DNA from 4 places in the Paenibacillus sp. NPDC101420 genome. Region 1 is predicted to be linked to each of the others. Evidence: riboswitches for the same ligand, from Rfam matches in the RefSeq annotation. Region 1 holds a riboswitch; each other region holds the start of a gene.
What was found. Region 1 has a riboswitch for cyclic di-AMP ahead of ACQKMP_RS29970 (3D domain-containing protein). Riboswitches for the same ligand answer to the same signal wherever they lie in the genome.
Positions count from the first base shown of each region.

Region 1 (3,209 bases):
GAGCTACTAAGCGACTTGTGTACCCGTTTTATTCATCGTAAACTTTATAAATATGTTGAGGTGGAGAATCTCGATACAGATATGATTACTGAAATTCGCAGCAGTTTTGCGGCAGCGGGACTTCACCCAGAATATGATTTGGAGATTGATTTTCCGACAGATCTGCCCTATGATGTGTTCCGTCCGGGAGAAGCTTTTGACAATAAACAAATTCTGCTGCTTGATCGGCATGATCATCTGCGGGAAATTTCAGAGGTGTCGGATATTGTGCGTTCTATTAGCGGCATTCACCGTGGAAGATATCATCTTTATTTTCCTCAGGATAAGTTAAGAAATGCGCTTACGCGATTGCCTGCTTCTATTGCAGAGATTTTTGCAAAATAATACAAGAAAATATGGGATTTTTGACAGGAAGAGTAGAAAAATAAGATATCACGGATAGCGTGAAACTTATATTGTCTTATATTAAAAAAAGAACAAGGAGTGAGGGTTAAAATGTTTCTGTTTGACACACATACGCATCTGGATGCACCTCAATTCGACGAGGATCGCGAAGAAGTTATCGCTCGTGCTGTAGAAGCAGGAGTTAGCAAGATGATTAATATCGGATTTAATCGGGAGACGATTCCCTCAACGATGAAGCTGGCGGAATCTTATGATTATATTTATGCGGCAGTGGGTTGGCATCCTCAGGATGCGATTGATATGAAAGAAGGAGATCTCGATTGGATCGCTTCTCTATGCAGTCATAAAAAAGTAGTGGCTATTGGTGAAATCGGACTGGATTATTACTGGGATACTTCTCCCAAGGATGTGCAACATGAAGTTTTTCGCAAGCAAATTGGACTAGCCCGTGAATTAAATATGCCGATTTGTATTCATGATCGTGATGCACATGAGGATGTTGTACGGATTTTACGGGAGGAAAAAGCAAATGAGGTTGGAGGCGTGATGCACTCGTTCTCAGGAAGCTGGGAAACAGCTAAAATGTGCTTGAATCTTGGTTTTCATTTATCCTTTGGAGGACCCATTACGTTCAAAAATGCAAGAGTGCCAAAAGAAGTGCTTGCGCAGACACCACTAGACCGATTATTGATCGAAACCGATGCTCCATATTTGACTCCACACCCCTTCCGCGGGAAGCGAAATGAGAGCGCTCATGTGAAGCTTGTAGCAGAGGCAGCAGCTGAAATTAAAGGGTTAACATGGGAAGAATTGGCTAAAATAACGTATGCGAACGCACTGGAACGATTTGGGATTGAGTGAAAACGGGAGCAAAACAGGTGAAAAATAGAGAATGGCCGATATATTAAACTTTTTTAATATAAAAACGGCTGAATATTACAATATTTTAACCATATTTTTGCGTAAACGTGGTTGAATCGTCCTTTACAACATGCATCAAAACAGGATATCATCTTTTCAGTGATGTGAGCTGTGTTATAGTGACAGCCATTGATTCATGGATCGTCTCGCTGAGTCTCCGTATGGAGAACGGGGGAACCAATATTGACCTACCGCATGCCTGTATTTTAAATACGGTTTAGACGTGCCGTAGGACAGTATTTGATTTCTTCACGTGGTCTTTGGGGTGAATTTAAGGGCAACCGCCATGAGCGGGTGACCTGAAATAGGGCGTCTCTCTTTCGTCCGAACCCGACAGCTAACCCCGTAAGCGCAAGTAAGAGAGGCAACCTCGTGCACAAGCATTCTCTATTCTGATATTGGAGAAGCCACGAAAGAGTCCTCAGTTGAACTCTTTTTAGGCTTTTTTATTTTTGAATAAATAGAATGTTGCCCACATACTGTTATATAACAGGGGTGGGAGTAGCTGTGCCGAGCAGGCGATCCATGAGCAGGAGACGCTAAGTTATTACGTGCGTGTCCTGTGACAATCTCAAATAGTTTCGTCAAAGGAATTCAGTCCTCATGATATACAATTGACGACGGGGCTATGTAAGGAGGATGGAGAGAATGGGCGTATTCCAACCAGAAGTATCCCATGATTCGCAGTCATCCAGCAGGTCTTTCGCATTACGGTGGGAGCAAGTAAATACTCGCGTACTTTTACTTGCAGGCGTGATTTCAGTCGCTATCGCGCTACTTATTCTGCTGTACGTACACGGTCAAAGTAACAAACAATTATTTTTAGTAATAGACGGGCAAACACAGACGCTTGAAACGCGGGAAGCGCTTCTTGGTGATGTGTTGGAGAAAGAGCAAATTTCGCTGCAGCCGCATGATGAACTATCTTTAGGTCTGAGTGATGAAATAAAAGACGGTGACCGTGTCGTTATCAATCGTGCGCAGAAAATTAGTCTTACTGCGGATGGAGCAACAAAAACGTTATATACGACCGAGGACACAATTGGTAAAGCAATTGAGAAAATGGGCATTACCCTAGAAGGTCATGATAAGATTTTCCCTTCGTTAGACACCACCATTTCTGCAAACATGGAGGTTAAGATTGTTCGCATCAACAAACAGACCGTACAGCGAACAACTAACTTACCCTTCAGAGTCATCAAGACAGCAGACCCCTCCCTTACTGTGGGAACAGTTAGAGTGGCACAGGCAGGCAAACCAGGCGTCATGATTCAGCATATTGAGAAGATCTACCAAGACGGAGAACTGGCCTCTATGCGCATGATTGGTAAGGAAGTACAAACGGTAACGAAAGATAAGATTATTGCCGTTGGTACCAAAGCACTTCCTAAGCCGGCTGTAGCTAAGACTACAACAACTTCCAAATCAAACACCACTTCAAAAACGGCTAAGGTTAGCGCTAAGACTAATAATGTCACAAGCAAGGCTGGCGTAGACTTTGAGTACAAGAAGATGATTAAGAACGTCTCCATGACAGCTTATTCATCAGAAGAGCCAGGTATTGGTAACAAAACTGCTTCCGGAACACGCGTAACGGAAGGTCGTACAATTGCGGTAGACCCGAATGTAATTCCTATTGGCTGGTGGGTATATATCGAGGGGCTTGGATTCCGCCGAGCAGAAGATACTGGCGGTGCCATTAAAGGCAATAAAGTAGATGTCTATTATGATTCACTGAGCCATGTGCGTAATTTCGGACGTAAATCACGTACCGTTTATGTGATTGGACCTGTGAAGCCGGAGTTAAACTAGGCTGAAGCTTTTGCAAATTATTCTTTGATAAGCTATAGTGATGATAACCGTTAAGGAACGCCAGATGATCA
Region 1 is NZ_JBNNSE010000014.1:11,067-14,275, forward strand. It holds gene ACQKMP_RS29960 (HD domain-containing protein) at 1-384, shown strand, start outside; gene ACQKMP_RS29965 (TatD family hydrolase) at 496-1,266, shown strand; cyclic di-AMP (ydaO/yuaA leader) riboswitch at 1,464-1,693, shown strand; gene ACQKMP_RS29970 (3D domain-containing protein) at 1,975-3,138, shown strand.

Region 2 (3,209 bases), on a different contig from region 1:
ACGGTTAGTGGTAGACTGCGAATAACCTGCATGAGATCGGCGGGACCGATTTTGCAGCCGCAGCCCCCTTTTGAAGATAATGAGGTCAATTTTATGGTTTCGGCTTGAGACATCATGACTCAGCTCCTTTAGATAGTTAATATCGAATATCTTTAATCTTACATCAGTAGACAGCATTGTACAAAATACAGACATACAGAAGAACGCCCCGTAGCCAGTACATACTCCCCGGCTATGGGACGCCTCTCATTTCTCACTTACCACTAAGATCAACTAATCTGCTGAGTTTCCTGCTGTTTCTCCAAAAACCGCTGAAGTATAGCATTAAATTTCTCCGGCTGACACAGATTACTAGGATCTAATGCGTTAGGGATGATCACTAACTGAGCATGTGGCAGCTGAGACACCATATCCTTCATACAATTAACTCCAAATTCACTAAAGTCACCTACAATACATAAGGCGGGACGCTTAAAAGACTTTAAGCATCTAGTGTAATCCACATGGCTCGTAGCCAGCCTTTGCCGATACAATTCCCGTGGACGTTTATCGAGAAGTCCTCTTCTAATCTCGTTATAAGCCAGATTCCAGCGTTCCCGGTACATCATACGAATCGAAGGCAGTACAAGCTCACTTGGAGCGTAATACATTAACCAACTACAATAAGCAGCCATAAGCTGGATTTTACCGATTATCGTTGACGCATGACTTCTACAAAAGCTATCCGCGACAACAATCGCTTTTACTCGCTCTGGATATTGTTTCGCAATATGCTGAACGACGAGCCCCCCATAGGCACTCCCAACAAAAACAGCCTCACGAATACCCAAATCATTCAATAGCATTATTATATCTAGACATTGGGTTTCAATAATCTCGTTTGGGGCCTGCAGTAATTCACCTGATTTGCCATTCCCCCGTAAATCACACAGAATCACTTTATATTTATCAGAAAAATACTCCAATTGTGGCTTGAACATACTATGTGTTAATCCATGTCCATGGATAAACACAACCGGAGCCCCTGTTCCATTGATTTCGTAATAGAGCGAAGTTCCATTCAGTTTAGCAATAGGCAAAGTTAACACCTCTTTCATAGATAGGTTCTACAACTATATCTGCTTTTTAACGCAGCAAAAAACCACAGAGGGATTCTCTGTGGCTATTCATCATCAAATACGCCATTCATCCTCTCTCCATACGCTTACGAGGTTAGCTGTCGGATTCGGGCAGTGAGAGTTGCCCTACCTGCATGGATGCATTTATGCACCTGGAACAGGATTCACCCCATAACTAGTACCGATTGTTACACTGGTTCCCAGTTGTTGGTTCCCCCGCTTTCCTTAACGGAAATTAAGCGGACTTCTTATGTAATTGTCAGTTATGTGATGAATCATACTCCGTGTAAGGTTTCTTGTAAAGTTGAGCCGTGGGCAAAATAATGTTGAAAGCCATGCTTTTCATTTCATATTGAGCATACACTTCGTTTTCTCTTTCTTTTGCTCTTGTTTACTCAATATATCTAAAAAAAGCCGAGCGGCCATCAGAGATCAATCCCTGAACCACTCGGCTTCGTTATACAATCATATGGCTACAACAGATCGGCGTTTTTCAATGCATGCTCCCAGCTCGGAAAAAAGAACAGCGCACTTCTCATAAGATCAGGATCGCTTTGCTTCACTTGTTTTTTGCTGATCGAGCTTCCATCGGTTTGAAGCTTTTTGATACGACTTAACACTTCATCAGCCTCCAAAGGAATTTCCATTGAAACACTCCTTTCTCAGTGACCTAGTTTCCAATCATTTTCTCCATAATATGCAAATTTATTCTTCATTTCGGTTTATACGAATTAAACCAGCTGATAGACCGGTTGTTCAGCAATAAAATAAGTAGGAATCATTGGGTATTTCTGTGCCAGAACTTCAGCTAAATATTTCATTCCTGGAGCTTCACTTTCCGCATGACCTAACATAATCAGCGCTTTTGATCTGCCTTGGTGGACAGCATCCCTCACATATTCTGGAGTTTCCCATTCGGGGCCCTCGCCAGCAATAATTAAATCAAGATTGTGCTGATTAAAAAGAGGAATAGCCATCGTCCCACCTCCTCTGTAACCTACTAATATCCCCACATGTCTGCATATCTGGGATACGTCTCCGGCAGCACGTAAATAGGAGATACCTAGCTTTCTTTTTATATACTGTGCCGCTTCACTTACCGTCATAGCTGGAATCGATAGGATTGTAGCAGTCGATTGCTGCTCAACCACATAGGCTGACCATTCAAGCTCTCGTAGCAAGCCCACCATGATCCCGTCTGGTTGATGCCTATGCCAATAATCATGATAACGAAAAATAGCCAGTTCAGAACGCTCGATTAAACTCAGTTTCGCAAGATAAATAGGGTCATCCTCTAACCACTCACTCGTCTCATGATGACTGTAAAACACACCTTCATGTGTGATCAACAAATTGGCGTTCATAGCAACCGCTCGCTCCACAACATATTGCGTAGCGCAAAATGCCGTAACCATCCCTGTAATCACCATTTCTGGATTCCCCGGCTTAAGAGTATCCACAGTCCCATCTATCTGTTCCATGGCTCCTATTAAATCTTCCAGAATCCTTCTAATTGTCACGCTCACTTTAATCCGCCCTTTGAGATCTATTCTACTAATCTATCAACGTATAAATAACCCGCCCTTAATCGATATAAGGACGGGTTCACAGTTCATTATTTGAGCAGCTTGCCCACTCTATGATTTCGTGGCAGAGGTGATAATTCGATGGAAAGCTGGCTTCGGCTTATGCCCTTCATCGAATAGGAACGGCCAGTTCTTCCGCCCACGAACAGGGAAATCATCCAGCCAGGTATAGTCATCCGCTGCTCCCCAGAACGTGACCGAACTAATCACGTCCCGGTATTCTCTCAGCAGTGCGAACATCGCTTCATATCGATCTGCTTGAAGCTCGAGCAGCTCAGCAGGTACTGTCTTTAAGTCCATTCGTTTGTCATCGAAACGGAACATGGATACATCCAGCTCTGTCAGTTGGAGCTGAAGTCCTAACGATGCATATTTTTCGATCGCTGCACGAATATCATCCAGACTAGGATCGTATAAATTCCAGTGTGCCTGCAATCCGATGCCATGGATCGGCACGCCTTGTTCCAATAGCGACTTCACCATTTTATAGATTTTGTCACGCTTT
Region 2 is NZ_JBNNSE010000005.1:476,158-479,366, forward strand. It holds gene selD (selenide, water dikinase SelD) at 1-116, opposite strand, end outside; gene ACQKMP_RS22555 (alpha/beta fold hydrolase) at 270-1,079, opposite strand; cyclic di-AMP (ydaO/yuaA leader) riboswitch at 1,186-1,370, opposite strand; gene ACQKMP_RS22560 (hypothetical protein) at 1,592-1,765, opposite strand; gene ACQKMP_RS22565 (Nif3-like dinuclear metal center hexameric protein) at 1,850-2,644, opposite strand; gene ACQKMP_RS22570 (endo-1,4-beta-xylanase) at 2,756-3,209, opposite strand, start outside.
Region 2: another riboswitch for cyclic di-AMP. It lies ahead of ACQKMP_RS22555 (alpha/beta fold hydrolase); the one in region 1 lies ahead of ACQKMP_RS29970 (3D domain-containing protein).

Region 3 (3,209 bases), on a different contig from region 1:
CTGAAGTAAACAAGGAAGACTGCGGTATGCCGAAGCGCACCTCTTTACCTTCCATACTACCTTGTGAAGATTCTATTCCTAGTGCATTGATCGCCGGATTGCCTTTCGATTCAGCATAGAAGTTTAGGCTTAATAGCAGAACAAACAAGGTCATCATTGCGGTAAAAATTACCCAGCCCTGACGTTTGTTCTTGGCAAACAATCCGTACATATAAGGGAGCGAAGCTGGCAGCATCCACATAGAGAGAATCTCTAGCACGTTCGTAAGTGGATTAGGGTTCTCAAAAGGATGCGATGAATTGGCTCCGAAGAAGCCGCCACCATTGGTGCCCAAATGCTTGATCGATTCCAGAGAAGCTACTGGACCGATAGCAATTTGTTGCGTTTGCCCCTCTAGTGTAGTGACTTCAAGCGATGGTTTGAGTGTTTGCGGCACATGTAGTCCTACCAGTACCAATGAAACCAGCAGAGCTAGAGGAATGAATACACGAATATGTGCTTTAACGAAATCCTCGAAGAAGTTCCCGACTGATTTCCGTCCTGTGATCCCTCTGACAAAGGCAACCGCAACAGAAAATCCGCTCGCTGCAGACGTGAACATCATCATCGTGATGACAGCCATTTGTGAAAAATACGAAAGTCCCGTCTCCCCGCTGTAATGCTGCAGGTTTGTATTAGTCATAAAACTAATCACCGTATTGAACGAAAGCGTCTGTTCCATATCCGCAATTCCATTCGGATTTAGCGGTAAACCCCGCTGCAATCGAAGAAAGATATAGCTGAAAGTAACCAGTACGATATTCGTTAAAACAAAGCTGAGCGCATACTTCTTCCAGGACATACCGTCCCGTTTTTTCAGGCCGATCAGCTTAAAAATCCCTTTTTCCATACCTCCAAACCATCGATCCGTACGGTTCGGTTCATTAGAAAACACATAATATAAATACGTGCCCATCGGCTTAACCAGCAAGATGAGAATTACGATTACAGTAACAATTTGCAAAATGCCCATGAATGCCCCTCCTTAAAATTTCTCCGGATGAATCAATGCATAAACCAGATATATAAACAGCAGTAGGGTAACAGCGATTACTAGAATCACAGCTTATCCCTCCCCGTATCCTCAACTACACCTGCACACCAGCGCATAAATCCATAAAATAACCCGTAAATTACAGCTAACGAAGCCACCATATACAGATCCATCATATCTTCCGCACTCCTTCTTTTATCCTTAATGAGGTGATCTATCTACCAGAAAATCAGCATCACCGCTGTGGGAATAGATTACATAACTCGCGCCAAGTCTTTTATAGACCAATCTAGGATTTATTGAGCTTGTAATTACAAAAATCGGCTGTGTCGTCCAGGTACGGCACATCTGAATGTAACGGCAGCATAACGTAAAGCTGCTCTCGAACAGATATACCCGGCCTACCGGAAACGGCGGGCGAAACCAAGTATTCTGATGGCGGGTATCAACTAGAACGACTTGTTCAATCCCCATCTCTTCGAGTAGGGCCTTCTCAGGCAAGTTGTTGGTCAATCCGGCCATCTTAATGCCTCTGAATTTTAGAAGCTTAATAAAATGTTCGCCTGCCTTCGTTGGCGCACATACCAGTACATATTCATTCTGATCTGTCATCTCTTATTCTCCTCAAATGCTTTGCTTGTAAGATCAGAGCTTGATCACCCTGATCTTGAAAGAAAAGCTACCGCTAATGATGAATATAACGACCTCTTCGTGAGGTTTTCCATAAATGCTTTGCTTAAAAAAGCACAGCAAAAAGCCACAAAGGATTCTCCTCTGTGGCTCGCTAGCGGTCACATTGCACTCATCCTCTCTCCATACGCTTACGAGGTTAGCTGTCGGATTCGGGCGGTGAGAGTCGCCCTACCTGTATAGATGCGAGCTCACTGGCATCTTCTACAGGATTCACCCCATAACCGGCTTCCGACTCTCACATCGTCTGCCGATTGTTGGTTCCCCCGCTTTCCTTATCGGAAATTAAGCGGATCAAATATTCGATTGTTGTTGAAACAGGAGTAATCATACCCTTATGCAGGAAGTATTGTAAAACCTGATTGATGCCAAAATAATGCAAATTAAAAACTATTTTCGCATTGGATAGCGCTTACTTGATATCCAATCTCTCTATATCTCTTGTTTACTCGAGTTTCAATCCATTAGCGAAAAACGGTCATACCATGTGATTTTATTCACCACGATTAGTGAAATCACCAAAAATCGCCTATATAAGAAAGGAAACAAGAAAGCGAGATTAAGCGAGGAAGAAGCCCGATAACTCGCAATAAATACCTATTTGGTTCCCTTTTTCGTCGTAGTAGGCAGGATTTGGTTTAAATTGCGCTCAAAAGAACACTTTCTGTTTTTACAGAAACACCTTGAAAAGAGTATGATTCGGGTTGAATCTATTTCACGAAATACATTCAACGCTGAGTTCCTGCATTTGCAGGGAACGGGGGAACCATCAGGCCACATGGCCTACTTGGGGTGAATCCGAAGGAGACTGTTCAAGTCTCACATAGGTAGGGCGACTCTCACCGTCCGAATCCGACAGCTAACCTCGTAAGCGTAAAGAGAGAGACCCTTGATCCGCCACGCTTTGGCACAGGTGTGTGTATACCTGTATTCCAAAACCGCAGCAGAGGTCCTCCTCTTGCTGCGGTTTTTGCGTTACCTGAATCTATAGGGTGATAGCATGCTGGACGGGGTGAAAGAAATGAAACACTATTATTGGGGAACTCAGCAAGGGCTACTTGAGCCGATAAGTCTAAATTATGTTTGCTTTGGAGCGTTGTGGTTCGAAGAGGATCATCACAGAACTATTGTCGGCTATGCTTTTGGTCAGAAGCAGATTGAATCACTTCGCCATTTCAGCAGCCCATCTACCTGTGAATACTGTATGGACCGAACAATTATATACGAAATATATAAAAATATCCGAGAAAAGCAACAGCTGCAGGATTGGTCAGCACACCAACGTTTTCCGTGGCTCACCGCTTTTAAGGAACCGTGGAAAGACGTTGCAGTCGGTTGGTACGTAATGAGATCCCGCAACACCTTTCCCTTACATTTATCCGTTATACGCAAACAGAAATTCCGACTATGGCTGGAGCATGCCGCAGTCTGTGAGAATGAAGCTGAAATGCTCGCCTGTATAGAGAAGGCTAACGTCATTCACCAT
Region 3 is NZ_JBNNSE010000004.1:438,069-441,277, reverse strand. It holds gene kdpA (potassium-transporting ATPase subunit KdpA) at 1-1,012, opposite strand, end outside; gene kdpF (K(+)-transporting ATPase subunit F) at 1,025-1,102, opposite strand; gene ACQKMP_RS19855 (hypothetical protein) at 1,235-1,645, opposite strand; cyclic di-AMP (ydaO/yuaA leader) riboswitch at 1,836-2,025, opposite strand; cyclic di-AMP (ydaO/yuaA leader) riboswitch at 2,446-2,611, shown strand; gene ACQKMP_RS19850 (hypothetical protein) at 2,745-3,209, shown strand, end outside.
Region 3: another riboswitch for cyclic di-AMP. It lies ahead of ACQKMP_RS19855 (hypothetical protein); the one in region 1 lies ahead of ACQKMP_RS29970 (3D domain-containing protein).

Region 4 (3,209 bases), on a different contig from region 1:
TCTGAGAGGGGTAAATACTAAATAAGACAAAAAACAAGCTCCTCCCCAAGAATCAACATCTTGGAAAAGAGCCTATGTACGATTTACTTATTGAACATCATCATTATCTTCTGTCTCAGAAGCAACAGAATGATAAGCATCTGTGCTCATAATTCGTTTAGCACCGATGTAGCGTTTCACGTAGTAGCTATCACTCAGGGAGCTAATCGTTACACCGCGGGAGGAAGATGCGTGTGCAAACTTGCCTTCACCGACATAAATACCGACATGGGAGACACCCTTACCACTTGTATTGAAGAATACAAGATCTCCAGATCTTAAATCATCTTGGGAGATAGCAGTACCCATTTGATACTGGGAACCTGATTGGTGTGGTAGGTTTATACCAATTTTATCAAATACATACATTGTAAATCCGGAGCAATCAAATCCATTTGTGGAGATGCCGCCGGATACGTACTTAGTTCCGATGGTCTTGTCGATCACTTTATCCATTTTGGAATCCGCGAAAGCGCTTCCTGCTCCGATGGTGAAAATAATGGAAAAGCTAAGTACTGCTGCTGCTAGCTTCTTCTTCAAAAGTTTATACCCCTTCCGGATGCCTACGAGGTTAGCTTAAGGGTTCGGTTGAAGGTCCCCTATGACCCCTCTAAAAATGGAGGTCAATTCACCCAAAGTTGGTTCCCCCGTTTTCCTAATAGTTAGGAAACTCGGCTGATACTGTTGATTAGGAATAGCTTGTAATCAATACATGACAAAACCTTTGTAAATAACAACTTAATGATTACAAAAATGTTACTAAAATCTTACTGCAGTTATTGTAACAAACAGAGTGCCGCTTGGCAATCGTTTTTAACATAATCATGCAGAAAAATTCGTTTTTTTAAAGACAAAATGTATATGTAAGCGATAATATTAAACTAATTTTTATATTTATTGAAATTTTTATCAAATAAAAGTGTTTAAAGTCCGTTCAAGAGGTGTAAAGAATATAATAAGGCAAAAGAAAACCTGGATTCGATTAAGTCAATAATCAAACCCAGGTCTATATAATGTAATTGTGAGGTTATAGTTGTGGGGAAGTATTAATCGTAGGCTATAGCTTGATATGAGGAAGTACTCATTACTCTTTTAGCACCAACGTAGCGATTGGCCCAGTAGGATTGGCTAAGTGAAGTGATGGTCACGCCATATGAAGATGATGATTGTGCGAATTTTCCGTTTCCAACATAAATGCCGACATGGGATACGCCGTTGCCCAATGTGTTAAAGAAAACTAGGTCACCTGAACGTAATTTACTTTTAGCTACAGGAGTTCCGACATTATATTGAGCTTTTGAAGTACGGGGCAAAGAAAGACCCACCTTCTTGAATACATACGTAGTAAATCCAGAACAGTCAAACCCGGCAGTGCTAGTGCCTCCGGTTTTATAGGCAACTCCAATTGTCTTTGAAATAACACTGTCCATCTTAGAATCTGCAAAGGCACTTCCTCCACCAATAGAGAACGCCATCACAAGTCCTAGCGCCGCAGCGACGCATGCTTTTCTTAAATTCTTCAAAAAAATTGTACCCCTTCCAATGCCTGTGAGGTTAGCTTAAGGATTCGGTAGAAGGTTCCCCTATGATCACTGCAAAGCGAGATCAATTCACCCAAAATATGGTTCCCCCACTTCCCGGTGCAAGGAATTCGGCGTTTTATGCACCAGATAGTGAATTATCGACATGACTACGACAAATACATGAAGTTATGTAGAAATCGTTTCAAATGATTACAAACTTGTTACCAATGGAACAGGACTTATTGTAACAAAGTCTTTACGATTTTGCAAATCCTCATAATTTGTCTATAACGCGAAAGAGTCCCAGCTCCTGATTTAGGAACCGGGACTCTTATATTATGTTCTGTAAAGCTTCAAATTATTGTGGAAATGCTTTACTGTGCCATAGATGATATTGAGCTGAAATTCCCCACATTTTGAAGAGTGTTGAGGGCAGTGATGAAAGTTGACGAATAAGAAGTGCTGGTAGGCCAGGACAGAAGATACCCGTTATTCCGCACACTAGCAAAAGGATCAGGCCTGCTGCACCAAGTATGGTTGAAATTCCTATTGCCGGAATCAGCGACTTCAAGCAAATGAATAAGGAGGAGAACATCCCCGTGCCGCTGGTATACCCAAACTGCATATATAGAAGGAACAGGCGCACGATAAAGATGTATATAAGCCATGCCAATACGTATGGAACTAGATGAAGTAACAAAGAGTAGTTCAGAAAGGAGGACAAGAATAGCCCGTACATTTTTGGAGCAAGCCAGTATAACGGAAGTAGAGCCAGCGCCCATTCGATTAGACTGAAGATAAACACTGGAAATCCATAAAGCTTCATACCTGGAAAAAAGAACAGGCCACGCTCTCCTTTTCGCTCCTGATGGAGTTCATGCAGTAATCCTGCCCTTATGAAGGGGGAGAGTAGCAGTCGTAAGACAACAAGCCCTAGGAACATCCATAACCAAGTACGTATCGCAGGATCTGTGTTCAAGTTGAACTGCCCTTCGACATAATAGAGTAGTCTGCCCATTCCGCTGCCTCCAGCGTCTTTATCTGGATAACGCAGTAGAATTGGAACGATAGCAGACCGGATGAAGCCGTACATAAAGTAGCCCCAGAGCAGTCGGTAGATGAAGAGCAGAATCAGAATATAAAATTGCTCCTTCATGCTTTGCCAGCCGCGGGTTATCGATGTTCTCACAATCATTCACCTCACCAGACAAGAGTTCCGAGCACGGTTTCAACTAGTTTAGTTACACTTAATGTCCAGCGGGAGAGCGTTTTCGGCTCTATTTCCGCCAGTCTGAAGTTATTAAGATGCTTGTTTTCTAACAGAATGGTATGCTCAGGATCAACCTCAGCAGAGAGAAGAAGCTTATCGCTTAACAATTGGAATGTAGTCTCTGCTCCTTCACCGCTCCAGACCCGCTCTGTAGCAGAGCCATCGGCGAATGTGAATTTAATGGGAACGTCAACGTAATGGCTCCCTTTGTTTGTAATCTTTACTATGGATTCATAGCTCTGAGCATCGCTGTTGCCATTCTTTTTAATCGTAATCGTATCTACTGAGAAATCAGGAGCACCACCACCATAAATATAATCTTCGAAATAAGGCTGCCATGATTTTTTGGTTACCTTCTCAACGACTTTTTGAAAATC
Region 4 is NZ_JBNNSE010000015.1:23,872-27,080, reverse strand. It holds gene ACQKMP_RS30335 (C40 family peptidase) at 88-579, opposite strand; cyclic di-AMP (ydaO/yuaA leader) riboswitch at 585-726, opposite strand; gene ACQKMP_RS30330 (C40 family peptidase) at 1,086-1,514, opposite strand; cyclic di-AMP (ydaO/yuaA leader) riboswitch at 1,568-1,706, opposite strand; gene ACQKMP_RS30325 (hypothetical protein) at 1,921-2,751, opposite strand; gene ACQKMP_RS30320 (M1 family metallopeptidase) at 2,763-3,209, opposite strand, start outside.
Region 4: another riboswitch for cyclic di-AMP. It lies ahead of ACQKMP_RS30330 (C40 family peptidase); the one in region 1 lies ahead of ACQKMP_RS29970 (3D domain-containing protein).